3 regions of the Clostridium sp. LBM24168 genome follow, and region 3 is predicted to be linked to each of the others. Evidence: riboswitches for the same ligand, from Rfam matches in the RefSeq annotation. Region 3 holds a riboswitch; each other region holds the start of a gene.
The links. Region 3 has a riboswitch for thiamine pyrophosphate ahead of thiC (phosphomethylpyrimidine synthase ThiC). Riboswitches for the same ligand answer to the same signal wherever they lie in the genome.

Region 1 (5,403 bases), 1.2 Mb from region 3:
TCCGTTGCATAATTTATGATAAGGTGCTTCAATATCAATTTTATTTTTTATGGATATAGGAAAATTTACAGGTACGTGATAAGAATTGGTATAATAATCTTTATCTGTAACCCCTTTAATTTCCCCAAATACTTTTTTATCTTTAGCTATGAATTTGCCACTCAGACCTTCTGCAGGAGTAGCATAACAACTCCAGTTGAGATGGGTCTCTCCTGTTAGTTTATCAGTATAATCCCTAATATAATTTACAATTTTCAGTCCAAGTTTTCTTGCTTTTTCACTTTCTCCATGATGCTTTCCCGTGAGTGCTTTAAGTGCCTCAGCAAGTCCAATAAATCCTATTGCCCATGTTCCCTGTTTTAATATTGGTTCTATAGAATCCTCTTCTCCTAAATCTTCAGCTCCTTTCATAAGTTTCTGTCCTGCAACAAAAGGCAGATCTTTCACTTTTAATTTCTTTAATGTATTATATCTATGAATTAAAGATTCTTTTGATAAATTCAACCTATCATTTAAAAGTTTGAAAAATTTATCTAAATTTCCCTTAGATATAATTGCTATTCTCGGAAGATTAATAGTTGTCGGAGCTATATTTCCCCTTCCTTTTGGACCAGCCTCACCATTTACATTAGAACATACATATGTTCTACATCCCATAGTTGATGGAATTATACCTTGGTCATAATAAAACTTATTGAAATTAGCATCCATATTCATAAAAGTAGGATTCATTCTCTTTGCTGCTACTCTACAGGCAATTCTAAACAGATAGTAATATGGATCTCCCTCTTTTTTGTTGACACCATCCTTTACTCTAAATATTATGTTTGGAAATATAGGCTGTTCACCTTGTCCAAGTCCTTTTTCATATTCAGTCAAAAATACTTCACATATAAGTGCTGAATCTTTAGTCCTAGGTATACCTAAATTAATAGAACTAAATGGAACCTGAGATCCTGCCCTGGAGTGCATGGTATTTAAGTTATAAATTATACCCTGCATAGCTTGCTCTATGCTTCTTCTAAGCTTTTTTTCGGATATTTCACCTATTTTATCTTCTCCCACTTCCAGCTCTCTTAAATCTTTTATTATTTCCTGTCTAGTGGGCTCAATAAAAATGGACATATCATTATCAAAATCCGGATGAGATTGTCCCCCAAACATATCATTTTGTGATGATTGAAGTAATATACATGAAAGTTCAGCCGCCGATTCTATCCTCTTAGGATATCTAATATATCCATAACCAGTATTAAATCCTTTCAAAAGTATCTCTTTAGTAGGTATATGCAGACAATTAACACTTAAATTATAAGAATCAAGATCATGATAATATATATCTCCATTTTCATGTGCTTTTGCTAAATATTTCGGCATTTTAGCCAAATTGTGCCATTTATTTGATTCGCTTGCTATTCTTAGAAGTTTAGAACTATAATTATTTCCAACATTTGCATTGTCTCTATCTGTTTCTATTCCTATTTTATCAATAGCTTTCATAAGTTCTGACTTTATTTCCCTTATATTGTTTCTATCCCTTCTATAATTGGAATATGCAAACCCTATTTCAGTATATCCTCTTCTCATAAGGACTTCTTCAACTATATTTTGTATATCCTCTACATTTATTTCTTGTAAATTTAAATTTTCTATGTGCCTTATAACCTTCTGAGTTAGATCAATGAATTCACTTTCTTTTAGATCATAACCTATTTCATCAGAAGATCCCTTTATGGCATTAGTTATTTTAATAGAATTAAATTCTACTTTTCTTCCATCTCTTTTTACAACATGTAGCATACAATGCTCCTCCTAAATACTATATATTGTGTAACAATGTAATTATACTATTCAATTACTGGAATATCAATTTATATAAAATGCCACATACATCAATTAACAAATCTAAGTTAAACCTGCCTTCAAATATCTTATTTTAATTACGAAATTATACTTTTTAGAATAATTAACTATATATTTCACAAAATAATTATATCCAAAGATTTTTAAACATGCTAAATTATTATACTACATTAATCAATTAATTAAAAATATCTTTTATTATGAGGAGAGAAACAATGAAAGGTAAAATAATAGAAGCAACCTCTACAGAAGCTGTTATAGCTTTAATAGATGGAACAACACTAAGTATTGCGATATCACAATTACCTTACAACTGCAAAATAGGCGATAAAATAGATATAGAACCATCTCAAATGAAAATGACAGGAAAAAGTTTTATAAATATATCAACACCTCCTATTTGTTGAATTATATGTATTTATATACTATAATTATATTAATGCTAGGGGTGCTTTTTAAAGCTGAGAAATATTTTATTAACCCTTTACCTGATCTGGATAATACCAGCGTAGGGAAGCTAATTTATATTTAATATATTCTTATTATATTTTATAAAAGTTGGATTTTACTTTTTAGGTACCTCAAAGCATATGTTTAAGGAGGTATCTTTTATTATGTTTCTATTAAAAAATCTTACAGAAATAAGTTCACATCCAAGTTCTCTATTTGCACTTATAGCTCTAATTGCCATTATTATATTTATTGCTAAAGTGAAAAAGATATGTTTTTCAACCCAACTTATAACCCAGATAGGTATTGCTTTGGCTCTCGCTACTATACTTAAAATATTTAGAATATATCATTTCCCCCAGGGAGGAAGTATAACCCTTGGTAGCATGGTGCCTATATTGCTTATGGCATTTCTATATGGACCTGAAGTAGGCTTTTTAACGGGGTTCCTATATGGAATTATAACTTTAATTCTTGATCCTTACATACTTCAGCCCGTACAAGTTTTATTTGATTATCCACTTCCTTTTATGGCACTTGGCATAGCCGGTTATTTTAGTAATCACAAACTGCTAGGTACAGCAGCCGCGATATTTATGCGGTTCATATGTCATTTTATATCCGGAGTTTTATTTTTTGGAAGCTTTGCTCCAAAAGGAATGTCTCCTGTAATATATTCAATATCATTAAACGGAAGCTTTATGCTAATAGAAGGAATTATATGTATAGTCATAATAGCTGCACTTCCCTTTAGACAGCTGGAATCTATTTTAAAGAAGAAAACTTTTCATAATTCTATTAATAAATAGAATTTTAAAAGCTGTGCAAATTTTGCACAGCTTTTAAAACTACTCTATAAAATTATTCTTCTATGGATATTGCACTTACAGGACATCCATCTCTTGCATCCTCTGCTGAATCCTCTGAAGTACCGGGCACTTCACTTACCAAAGTTCCAGCTTTTCCATCGTCTTCCATTGTGAAGACCTCTGGGCATGCACTAGGGCACATACCACAACCTATACAGAGATCTTTATCCACTACTGCCTTCATAACATTCACCGCTTTCTTAATAAAATTAACAATATAATTGTTTGTTAATTTTATTAAGAATATACATATATTCACAAAATTTAATTCTATATTTTCAATCTGGTCATAAAATTATCAACTAAATTATTATAATCTGGAGATTTAGATATGTACTGTTCAACTTTTCCTTCTTCCATTTTACTTACAAGTTCTAAATCCATGGGTATTTCATCAAGAAGTGGTAATCCCAAATATGCAGCCTGTTCACTAGCAGATTTTTCACTAAATAGTCTTATTTTTTCATTACAGTTTCTGCATTTTACATATGACATATTTTCCACCGCTCCAATTATATTTATATTCATCTTTTCAGCCATTATAACAACCTTTTTAACTATCATTGACACCATATCCTGTGGAGTTGATACAATTACAATTCCATCCAAAGGTATATCCTGCATTATAGTAAGTGCTACATCTCCTGTTCCCGGCGGCATATCTATAAGAAGATAATCTAGATCGCCCCATTCTGTGTCAGAATACATCTGCGTTAATACACCTGTAATTACAGGTCCCCTCCATATAACCGGCTGTTCTTCTTTTTCAGTTAAGAGATTTAATGATATGACCTCAATTCCCAAATGTGTATTCACAGTAGAAAACTTTACATCCTGGCTATTATTTGTAGTAATTATCTTTGCCCTTTCCTCATTTATTCCAAAAAATCGCGGCATGGATGGTCCTGTTATATCCCCATCCAGAACGCCTACCTTATATCCCTTGTATCTCAACTTTATCGCAAGTGATCCTGTAACAGTTGATTTTCCGACTCCTCCTTTTCCACTCATAATTCCTATTATATGCTTGATATGACCAAACTTTGGGACCATCTTCGAACATTTATTTTTATTATCTACATTGCAATTTGAATTGCCTGGACAATCATCACAATTACTCATTTTCCTACTACTTCCCTTCATGAATATATTATACCTTAAAAATCCTAATAAACATTATAGCATATTCTAAAATAAAAAAAGTTCCCTTTCAATAAATAAACTTGAAAGGAAGGCAGTTTAATTGTATTTTAAAGTCTTCACCACAGTTTTAAAAATATCAGACATATTTTCCTTAAAATCTTCTTCTTTCACAAAGAAAGAAAACCTATAAAACTCATCACCGTTTTTTATAAAATATTCTTCTCCTATATAACTGCCCCCAACTGATTTTGTAATATCATATTTAAGTAGATACCCTTTTCTTTTATCTAAATCTATATTTTTTAAGGAGTAATATTTATATAGATTTTGTTTATCAGATATTATTTTACTGTTTTTTAAAAATGTCTTTAAATCTCCATTTAACTTCCATACTTGGAAAAATCCTCTTATTTTATCATCCTTACTTTCAAAGTCAGTATGGCATAATATCTCATCTCCAAACATATTCTGTTTTCTAACCTGCCATTCAGATGGGAGCTTATATTTTATCCTACCATTTAATTCTGTATATTCAGATAGAGAATTCACATCATTTTGAATTAAGGATGTAAACTTCAATCTGCTCTCAAAACCCTTTGCAAACCCCAGAATTAAAATCATAATTCCTATTAAAATAATTGTAATTCCTAATTTTTTTCTATTTATTGTTACTATCTGCATATACTGTCATCTTTTACTGGGATATCAACAGTTCCTGTTCTAAAGTCATAAAACATAAGCCAGTATCCCAACTTATTTTTACCTTTTTGAGGAATCCATGTTACAAAGCCAGATCTACCCCCATAAGGTTGCTCTTCCTTATTTTTTGTACCCGGTATTCCATAAATTATATATTTTACATTTTTATTTTTATCATACTTATATCCAATCAAGAAATGATAATAATTTTCTATATAATTATAATAGGCTGTCATAGGATAATAAACAAATGTATACTTATTATAATTAGTCACATCCTGCATATCTTGTATAGACCTTGCAGGTACCTTATACCATTTGCATCTTTTTAACTCCTTACTTATATTCGAGGTTTCTTTAAATCCTTCTATCAGATCCT
Region 2 (5,403 bases), 1.5 Mb from region 3:
ATATGTGGCGAACATCTATTACACAGACCTGCACTCTCAGTTATGAGGTAGTCAAATTTTTTACTGAATCCCCATTTTACACAATCCTCTATATTACTTACATAAAAATGATCAGGGCATAATCCACCAGAAATTCCAACCTTAACATCAACTTCGGCTTTTCTGTATAAATCATCATCATACGTAGACAGACAATCAAATTTTACGACCCCTACCCTGGATCCCATGTCTTTTAAGTTGTTTATAGTTTTCAAAATAACTGACGTCTTCCCGGAAGAAGGCGGACCTGCGACTGTTATTAATCTCAATTAAATCATTCCTTTTCTAATCCTTATATTTAAAATATTTGCCTATATCAAAATCTATTATTTCTCCATCCCGCAATTTGTTTCTTATTTTCAGCAGCTTACTATCAATATATTCAAGAGGCTCTAAATTTTTTTTCTCATTTTTATCTATCTTTATAACCTTGTATATTCCTCCATTTTTTATCACAATTCTCGTATTACCCATAAGTGCCAAAATCGGATCGTGAGTTGACATAAAAATAATTTTATCCTTTTTGAGAAGTGTTTCAATAGCCTTTCTACGGTCTATTCCTGCATTTTCTATCTCATCAATCAATATTATAGGCGATCTGCTGAGCAATGCCGTGTCGGCAATCATAAGAGCCCTGGACTGTCCACCACTTAGCTGGGTTATTGGAGCATCTTTTGAAAATTTTTCTCCTGCAAGATCATTTGCACATTTTACTATCGACTTCACAATTTCACAGGGATTGCATATCATTCGGCTTTCTGCATGCATTTCAATAAATTCTTCTACGGTAACATCCATTATGAAATTCATATTTTGTGAAAGCTGCGCAACCATCTTATTGTCCAAAGAAAATCTGTCTTTCTCTTCAGGTACTTTGCCGTTTATAAGTATCTGCCTTCCTGTTGGAGTATCATTTTGTGCAAGACATTCTATATCCTCAAGAAGCCTGCTCTTTCCTGAACCAGTCCGTCCAACTATACAAACTACTTCCCCACATCTAAATGTCAATTCTGATCCTTCATCTTTTCCTGACTTGTCATGTCCTCCTATTACAGTTACCGATCTAATATTACAGCTGTTCATATCTTTTATTTTCCTCATCTTTTCAATAAAATCTTCAAAATAACTCAAAATTTGATTGCTGTTGTAACCCATACTTTCAAGGTACATTTCATCTAAACCAGATATAACTTTTCTGGCTGTCATTGAAGTATCGACATTATTAATTCCTATAGATATAAAAAAATTTTTCGTACTAGGATATTTTTCTAAGATATCTTCTATCTTCACATCAACTATATCTTCCATCAAATCTCCACCTTGAATTTAGTAGCTTATAAATAATTATAATATTAAATTGCAATAATTTAAAGTATATTAAGTAGTATTTATAAATAATTTGTGGTTTTTATTAATAAAAACGTAATTTAAACATAATATTAATGCAGTATACATAAAAATATATAGTATGAAATTAATTTTCAAATTTGGAGATGATAATAGTGGAATCAACAATAATTCTTGTTATAATACTGGCAGTTTCAGTTCTTGGAAAAGCCAATTCTGTGGCTATCGCAAGTTGTATACTCCTAATTTTAAAACTTCTTAATATAGATAAATATGTATTTCCGTCTCTACAAGAAAATGGTTTATCATGGGGATTGATAATATTACTAATATCCATTTTAATACCTATAGCAAATGGTAGTGTAAAATATATGGCCATAAAAAATGTGTTCACATCCTGGTTTGGAATATTTGCCCTCTTAATTTCACTTTTTACTACATACCTAAGTGGATTGGGAATGCAGTACTTGACCATACAGGGACATAGTGAAATTATGCCAGCTCTTATACTTGGTGCAGTCCTTGCTGCAGCATTTTTGGGTGGCGTTCCTGTAGGTCCCATGATAACTTCTGGAATGATAGCTCTGGGGCTAAAACTTTTTCATAAAATAGGTTCTTAAATATAAGTTGCAAATTTATCTATTTGTAGTAGAATTAATAGTGATAACGTAATATATTGTAGGGGTGCTTTTAAAAGCTGAGAAGATTTACATCTAACTCTTTGAACCTGATCCAGTTAAGGCTGGCGTAGGAAACATTTTGTATAATAATTTACATAATTTTAGGATTTCAAAAGGTGTATTGCTTCTTCAGCAGTACACCTTTCATTTTAAATTTACTATGGAAAGCAAGAGGTGACCGCAATGAAAAAAGTGCTGACTATTGCCGGTTCTGATAGTTCGGGTGGTGCCGGAATACAGGCTGATTTAAAAACAATGAGTGCAATCGGTGTATTTGGAATGAGCGCTATTACAGCTATAACAGCTCAAAATACAGTTGGAGTACAAAGTGTAATGGAAGCATCTCCTGAAATCGTTGAAGCTCAGATTAGATCAATATTTGATGATATAGAAGTTAATGCTGTAAAAATAGGCATGGTATCAAACAGCAAAACCATATCAGTAATATATAGACTATTAAAAGAATATAAAGTTAAAAACATAGTACTTGATCCCGTAATGATATCAAAGAGTGGCTACTTTCTATTAAAAAAAGAAGCACAGAATCAATTAAAATATCTAATAAGCATAGCAGATCTGGTAACTCCAAATATACCAGAGGCGGAAGTACTATCAGGAATAAAGATATCAAATGAAGATGATATGATAAAAGCAGCCTTCAAAATAAAACAACTTGGTTGTAGACATGTACTTGTAAAAGGAGGGCACAGACAAGAGGATGCAAATGATATCTTGTTGTACAATAACAAAATATCATGCATAAAATGCAACAGAATAGACACCAATAATACTCATGGAACTGGTTGTACTTTGTCTTCTGCCATAACCTCATATATAGCCAGGGGATTTGATTTAGAGCAGGCAGTTTTGAACTCCAAAAAGTATATAACAAAAGCTATAGAAAATTCCTTTCCCATAGGCCATGGTGTAGGTCCTCTAGGACATTTTGTAGAACTGTACAAAAAAGCAGGAATTTCCTATAAATAATACCTGGAATTCTCAATTCATAAGCTGGGAGGAAATTATAATGAATAATTCAAATTTGGAAAGAGTTTTAAATGTATTGCTTCAAGTAAGGCAAAAAGTTCCACTGGTTCAATGTATTACAAATCATGTTACAATTAACGACTGCGCAAATATACTTCTCTCTTATGGTGCTTCACCTGCCATGTGTGAAGCCTATGATGAAGTATTTGACTTTGTAAAAATATCACAGGCACTTTATATAAATCTAGGCACTTTGAATAAAGAACAAGAAACTTCAGTAATACTTGCAGTAGAATCTGCAAAAATAAATGATATTCCAGTAGTGCTCGATCCAGTAGCTTGCGCTGCTATTCCTAAAAGAATTCAGGTCATAAACAGAATTTTTGAGGTTGGCAAAATAGATATTATAAAAGGAAATATAGGAGAAATAAATTTTCTTGCAGGAAAATCCTCAAATGTAAAAGGCGTGGATTCTTTAGATGGTTCCGAAGGAGCAATGGAAAGTTGCATAAGACTTGCCAGAAAGTATAATTGCACTGTAGCCGCAACAGGTAAAGAAGATTTCATAACAAACGGCAAAGAAAGTGCCATAATACAAAATGGTACAAATATGCTCACCAAAATAACTGGTGCAGGATGTATGCTAGGTGCACTCTGCGGTGCAGCTGCTGGAGCTTGTAAAGATAATTTTATTGCTGCAACTGCAGCTATACTATCAATGAATATAGCTGCTGAGGAAGCCTTTAAATACGCAAAAGCTCCTGGAAGCTTCAGGGTAAAATTAATAGATTCAATATATGAATTGGACTGTGATAAACTAAGGAAAGGTGAAAAAATATTATGGGAATAAATTATAATTTATATCTGGTAACGGATAGGAGATTCATTGGATCAAAGCCCTTGAAAAAGGCCGTTGAAGAGGCAATACTAGGTGGAGTTACCTTAGTTCAAGTAAGAGAAAAAAATGCATCTTCAAGAGAATTTTATAGAATAGCACTTGAAGTCAAGGAAATTACACAGTATTATAAAATTCCAATCATAATAGATGACAGACTAGATATAGCTCAAGCTATTGATGCAGATGGAGTACATTTAGGTCAAACCGATATTCCCCTTGACATAGCCAGAAAAATACTAGGTATCAATAAGATAATAGGTATATCTGTCGGAAACATAGAAGAAGCTGTTGAAGCTGAAAATGGCGGTGCTGATTACCTTGGCATAGGTACTATATTTAATACCGGAACCAAAAAAGACATAGATATCCCTATAGGAATAGAAGGTCTCAATAAAATTTATAACAGTATAAACATACCTGCAGTTGCCATTGGAGGTATAGGACAGAACAACTTCAAAGAAGTATTTTCAACAGGTATAGATGGTATAGCCGTTGTATCTGCAATACTTGGAAGTAAGGACATAACTTCTGCAGCAAAGCAGTTAACAGCTATACACTAAATATACTCAGACAATTTTAACAAGCTCTGTTATTTTTTATTAGCAGAGTTTGATTTTTCTTCCTTGTTATTCTCATTGCCCTCAAAGCACTCTCTAAGACATTCCTCTATTACATCCATTGTTATTATAAAATTATTTTTCAATTCATGTTCACCCCTTTTTGTAATAAATATATAATATTAAGTCTAACTTTAATATTATATGTATCTCAGGCAAAATTATTACATGAATTGAAGTAAATTATAATCTTGGCACCAGTTTTATTATATTTACTATAACTTCAACAGCCTTTTCCATGGCAAATACAGGAATATATTCATATCTTCCATGAAAATTATGCCCTCCTGTAAATATATTAGGAGTTGGAAGCCCTACAAAAGAAAGCCTCGCTCCATCAGTTCCACCTCTTATAGGAGATATTTTGGGTTCTATATTTGCTTCACGCATAGCCTGAGCTGCAATATCCACTATATACTTAACAGGCTCTATTTTTTCTTTCATATTGCTATACTGATCTTTTATGTCAATTTCTATAATATTTCTACCATATTTATTGGAAATCACAGATGCACACTTCTCAATAAATTTTTTTCTTCTTTCAAAATTATTTCTGTCAAAGTCCCTTATTATATAAGATAAATCCGTTTCCTCCACTTCACCATTTATAGAAACAATATGGTAAAATCCATCATATCCTTCTGTAGTTGCAGGGGTCTCCTCCTTGGGAAACATCTCCATAAATTCGCTGGCAATAAGTATTGAATTTATCATTTTGTTCTTTGCAGATCCTGGATGCACATTCCTACCTTTAATCTTAACTTTGGCAGACGCTGCATTAAAATTTTCAAATTCCAGTTCTCCAAGTTCACCTCCATCTATTGTATATGCAAAT
Region 3 (5,403 bases):
TTTCCTGTGGATTGTTTCTGCATTTATGCTGTTTGTAATTGTTGATACGATAATTAGATCAGTTAATGTTTAAAATAGGTTATGTTTTAATATAATGTTGAAATATAGCCTAAAAAATTATAGTTGGGATTGCCTGCCTATAATACTCAATATAAGAAGATTGCGTACTATATAATTTCTGCAAAAATTTCATGTATATTTCCATCTGGGTCAGCAAATAGTGCTGTTCTTTGATTCCAAGGCATATTTTGTGGTTCATGAACAGAAATTGCTCCTTTGGAGATTAACTTCTTAAATGATTCATCAACATCATTAGGATTTTCACATGGAAAAGCAAGTTCAAAGCCTTGTCCAGAGGACTCTTTCCTATATTCGCTACTATACACATACATAACATCTCTCATACAAATAGCAAATCTTACTCCATCGTTTTCAAATTCAACATAATTACCAAGGTCATTCTCAATTCTAAACTCAAGAACTTGATTGTAGAAGTTTTTCATTTTATCTATATCATTTGTCCAAATTGTAATAAGATTAATTTGTGCTTTCATTGTATATTTCCTCCCTTTCTTAATTTAACTTATAGTTCACTCTAATATAATATTGTTCATTAGAGTATAATTTTGCATAATGCTTATTATAACATAATTTACAAGATATCATAGTGAGGAAAGGCATGAACAGACCAAAGAAACACTGAAAACTCACAATAAGAGACTGACTAGGGGCTATTTTTTAATTGTTTTTGTTATATTTTTTATGTATTAGCCAAATTATTATTTTTATATAAAAAAAAGCCAACCCGAAGGTTGGCAAAGAAAGGGAATGTAAAAACATCATTAATTAGTATATCCAAAATGTAGAATTTTATTTAAGATATAAGTAGTAATATATAACTTAGTATTTTTATAAATATCTGCGAATATCTCTTAATCTCAGTATATTCTGTACGGAAATATTACCTCTAAAATAAAGTCGACATATATTCACAAGATTATATCTATTGGAATAATATGTATGGGTGAATATTAGATATCGGAGGAATTTTGGTGGGTTATTATGTTGAGGTAGAGCCCTGGGTGAAGGTTTATGTTGAGGATCTCAATCCTCATGGAAGAAAAACCATAGTGTTTTTACATGGCTGGCCTGGAAATCATAATTTATTTGAATATCAATTTAATATACTTCCTAAAGAGGGATATAGATGTATAGGCATAGATCAAAGAGGATTTGGCAAATCTGATAAACCATTTACAGGGTATGATTATAATACGCTAGCAAATGATGTTAGGCAGGTGGTGGAGACACTACAATTGAAGGATTTTATGCTGGCGGGCCATTCCACAGGAGGAGCCATTGCTGCCAGATATATGTCAAGGTATAAGGGATATGGTGTATCAAAACTTATGTTTTTTGCGGCAGCAGCCCCAAGTCTTATCAAGCGTCCGAATTTTCCATACGGGCTTGATAAAAAAATTGTAACTGACATTATTGATCAAACATATGAGGATAGACCTAAAATGCTAAGTGATTTTGGTGATATATTCTTTTTTAAGCATATAACCAGATCCTTTGCTGATTGGTTCCTGGATTTGGGATTACAGGCAGCAAGCTGGGCAACTATTGCAGTAGCAGATACATGGCTGCGGGAGCAGCTGTTTGATGATTTGCTTTCAATAAATGTTCCAACATTGATCCTTCATGGAATTCACGACAGGATTGTGCCTTTTGAACTGGGGGAAATACAGAATGAATGTATTGAGAATTCAACCTTAATACCGTTTCAATACAGCGGGCATGGCTTGTTTTACGATGAGAAAGATAGATTTAACGAGGAATTAGTGAAATTTATTGGATAATAGAGCTCAAGAATTAATTTCAGGATATAAAATTGTCGATTGTCAAGGGAATCAAGTTGTGTTAAACTAAAACTAAGTAGTTAAATAAAATTAAATAGACAAATAGATTTTTACTGGGTGTGCCGAAGTGCTGAGAGAGATTTTCGAATCTCAAACCTTAGAACCTGATGTAGTTAATTCTACCGTAGGGAAAGTATGTATATTGCGAGTTAGACGGAGTATATTTCAGCTTTCTTTAGGGGAAGGCTGATTTTTTTATGAGAAATTTATAGATATAAAAGGAGGAAGGTATTATGAACTATTCTACTCAGATGGATGCTGCTAAAAAAGGTATAATTACAAGAGAAATGAGGGTAGTAGCTGAAAAGGAAAATATAGATATAGAAAAATTGAAAGAACTGATCGCAGAAGGACAGGCTGTAATTCCTGCCAATAAGAATCATGCTTCACTTGATCCGGAGGCTGTGGGAAGTGGACTTAAGACAAAGATAAATGTAAATCTGGGAATATCAAGGGATTGTCCTGATGTAGACATTGAACTTGAAAAGGTTAAGAAGGCAATTGAAATGAAAGCCGAGGCCATAATGGATTTGAGCTCTTTTGGAAAAACCGAGGAATTCAGAAAGAAACTTATAGATATGAGCAGTGCCATGATTGGAACCGTTCCAATATATGATGCAGTTGGATTTTATGACAAGGAGTTAAAGGACATAACCGAGGAGGAATTCATAAAAGTCATCGAAAAGCAAGCAAAGGACGGAGTTGACTTTATGACGATTCATGCAGGCATAAACAGGGAAACTGCTGAGGTGTTCAAGAGAAACAGGAGAATCATGAACATAGTTTCAAGGGGCGGATCACTTATGTATGCCTGGATGGTGCTTAACAACAAGGAAAATCCATTTTATGAGCATTTTGATAAGATACTTGACATATGTGAAAAATACGATGTAACCTTGAGCCTTGGAGATGCCTGCAGGCCCGGGTGTGTCTCCGATGCGACAGATGCTGTTCAAATAAAGGAACTCATAACACTTGGAGAACTTACCAAAGCTGCATGGGAGAGAAATGTACAGGTTATGATAGAGGGACCGGGACATATGGCATTGAATGAGATAAAAGCAAATATGATTCTTGAAAAAAAATTGTGCCACAATGCTCCATTTTATGTCTTAGGGCCTCTGGTTACAGATATTGCACCTGGCTACGATCATATAACAAGTGCCATAGGAGGGGCTATTGCAGCTGCCTCCGGTGCGGATTTCCTGTGTTATGTTACTCCTGCAGAGCATCTTAGACTTCCTACACTGGATGACATGAAGGAGGGAATTATAGCTTCAAAAATAGCTGCACATGCAGCAGATATAGCAAAAGGTGTAAAAGGAGCAATTGACTGGGACAACAAAATGGCAGAGGCAAGGCAAAAACTTGACTGGAAAAGAACTTTCGAGCTTTCAATAGATCCGGAAAAAGCTATAAGATATAGAAGGGAATCAACTCCGGAATGTGATGATACATGTACAATGTGTGGTAAAATGTGTGCGGTTAGAAATATGAACAGGGTAATGAGTGGAAAAGATGTAAATATACTTAGAAAAGATGATTAATTGTGATTAAAAACTCCCGACATGGATATAATTATTAAAAAAATAGTTGGGAGGTAATCTACTTGAATAATGTTACTCTTATAGGAAGGCTTACTAAAGATGCTGAGCTTTTCAAAATAGAAAACAGCAAAAGGAGTATTTTAAAATTCATATTGGCAGTAGATAAAAACTTCATAGGCAAAAAAGGAGAAGAAAAACAGGCTGATTTTATTTCAGTATCCTATTTTAGCGGAGGAGCTGAAAAGCTTCAGCAGTATCTGAAGAAGGGAAGACTTCTTGGAGTAAGCGGAAAAATAACTACAAGGAGCTGTATAAAGGGAGATACCAAAAGGTATTATACAAATGTGGAAGCTGATACAATTCAATTTCTTGAATATAAGAAGGAAACTCTTGCCTAGGGCTTATACAAACTGGCTAAAATTTCATAATTTATTGATATCAGGGGAAATGAACTTTATGTACATTTCCCCTATATATATGACAATTATATGCAATTGACATATATATAGGATTGTTGGTAATATTAATTTATAAAAACAATCTTTGGATTTATTTCAGAGTTTTCATATAGGTGGCATATTAATTGAATTGTAAGGACGGTGACAAATTTGGATAATGAAGATAAAGTATTGATAAGTAGACAGTGTATAGACAGGATAGTATCGGGATTGAAGACAATTAAGATAAGTGAGAATAATAAAATGATTAAAAAACAGATTTCGGACATGCTAAATATGTTGGAGTCACAACTTAATTATGAAAATCTGTCTCTTGAGGATAAGATATTGAAAAAAATGAAAGAGACAAAGAGCTCCGACCCGGATATGAATGCAAATCTATATATATTGTATCAAAACCTTGTAAATGGACGTATCAGTGAAGAACAGGCCCTGGATAGATATAATCTGTATGTAAAGATAGAGCCTTATGAAAAAACTATAGAATAGACACTAAAGTAGTGTTGTGGTATTTCCGATAATGACTATATACAGATATACGGAATTCTGGTTTTAACAAACAGGAGAGGTGAGTTTTTTATGAGGATAAGCTATAATATGCCTGCCCTTATCATGCATCGGCTTCAAAACAAGGCACTTGGCAGACAAAGTGCAAATCTGCTCAAAATAAGCAGTGGGTATAAGATTAACAGTGCCAAGGATAATCCAAGTGTACTTGTCAGAAGTGAAAATATAAGGATGCAGGTTGGAGGACTTGAGGCCGCAGCTAAAAATGCCCAGGATGGCATAAGTATGCTCCAGACGGCAGAAGGAGGCCTTCAGGAGATTACAAGCATGATTCAGAGAATAAGGGAACTTACAGTACAGGCAGGCAATGGAGATACTACAGAGGGTGACAGGAAGATAATAAAAAATGAAATAGACCAGCTTCTGGATGGAATAGATAACATGGCAGATAGTTCGGAATTCAATGGACTGAAGCTGCTGTCCGAGGAAAAAACTCTGGAAATGCCAGTAGGTGCCAACCCGGGGGAAACTGTTAAAATACCACAGGTGAATCTAAGCAAAGATGCTGACATCAATGGTGCTGGCAGCAGAATTGCTGAAATTTATTCAATCAAGGATAATACTGATATAGTAGAAAATGCTGATATTGATACGGCACTTGGTGCAATTGATAATTCCCTGAATGAAGTAATTTCAATAAGAAGTAAATATGGGGCACTTGAGAATAGATTTGAAAGCACCTATGACTGTATACAGGATATAAGCCAGAGGATGGTGGGTGCCGACAGTGATTTAAGAGATGCGGATGTAGCGGAAGAAATGATGAATTATACCAAGGAAAGCATAATTGTAGATGCCTCCAATGCAATGATAGTACAAGCAAATGAGCTTCCGCAGGATGTTCTTAGAGTACTGGAAACTGTTAAACGTTGATGCTAATAAAATAATAATAGGATACCTAATTTTACT

Region 1: linked by a shared signal. The riboswitch ahead of thiT (energy-coupled thiamine transporter ThiT) and the one ahead of thiC (phosphomethylpyrimidine synthase ThiC) in region 3 are both predicted to bind thiamine pyrophosphate.
Region 2: linked by a shared signal. The riboswitch ahead of thiD (bifunctional hydroxymethylpyrimidine kinase/phosphomethylpyrimidine kinase) and the one ahead of thiC (phosphomethylpyrimidine synthase ThiC) in region 3 are both predicted to bind thiamine pyrophosphate.

Annotation. Positions count from the first base shown of each region.
Region 1 covers NZ_CP196861.1:3,050,753-3,056,155, reverse strand. The annotation lists gene nrdD (anaerobic ribonucleoside-triphosphate reductase) at 1-1,800, opposite strand, end outside; gene ACSVC9_RS15250 (hypothetical protein) at 2,079-2,270, shown strand; TPP riboswitch at 2,298-2,395, shown strand; gene thiT (energy-coupled thiamine transporter ThiT) at 2,478-3,122, shown strand; gene ACSVC9_RS15240 (ferredoxin) at 3,175-3,366, opposite strand; gene ACSVC9_RS15235 (Mrp/NBP35 family ATP-binding protein) at 3,453-4,304, opposite strand; gene ACSVC9_RS15230 (PsbP-related protein) at 4,422-5,006, opposite strand; gene ACSVC9_RS15225 (DUF7922 domain-containing protein) at 4,997-5,403, opposite strand, start outside.
Region 2 covers NZ_CP196861.1:368,180-373,582, reverse strand. The annotation lists gene ACSVC9_RS01790 (GTP-binding protein) at 1-308, opposite strand, end outside; gene ACSVC9_RS01785 (ATP-binding cassette domain-containing protein) at 325-1,347, opposite strand; gene ACSVC9_RS01780 (DUF441 domain-containing protein) at 1,542-2,006, shown strand; TPP riboswitch at 2,057-2,157, shown strand; gene thiD (bifunctional hydroxymethylpyrimidine kinase/phosphomethylpyrimidine kinase) at 2,250-3,053, shown strand; gene thiM (hydroxyethylthiazole kinase) at 3,094-3,903, shown strand; gene thiE (thiamine phosphate synthase) at 3,894-4,511, shown strand; gene pepT (peptidase T) at 4,752-5,403, opposite strand, start outside.
Region 3 covers NZ_CP196861.1:1,822,773-1,828,175, reverse strand. The annotation lists gene ACSVC9_RS09055 (hypothetical protein) at 1-73, shown strand, start outside; gene ACSVC9_RS09050 (VOC family protein) at 168-554, opposite strand; gene ACSVC9_RS09045 (alpha/beta fold hydrolase) at 1,053-1,862, shown strand; TPP riboswitch at 1,968-2,071, shown strand; gene thiC (phosphomethylpyrimidine synthase ThiC) at 2,156-3,469, shown strand; gene ACSVC9_RS09035 (single-stranded DNA-binding protein) at 3,532-3,867, shown strand; gene ACSVC9_RS09030 (hypothetical protein) at 4,078-4,416, shown strand; gene ACSVC9_RS09025 (flagellin) at 4,507-5,367, shown strand.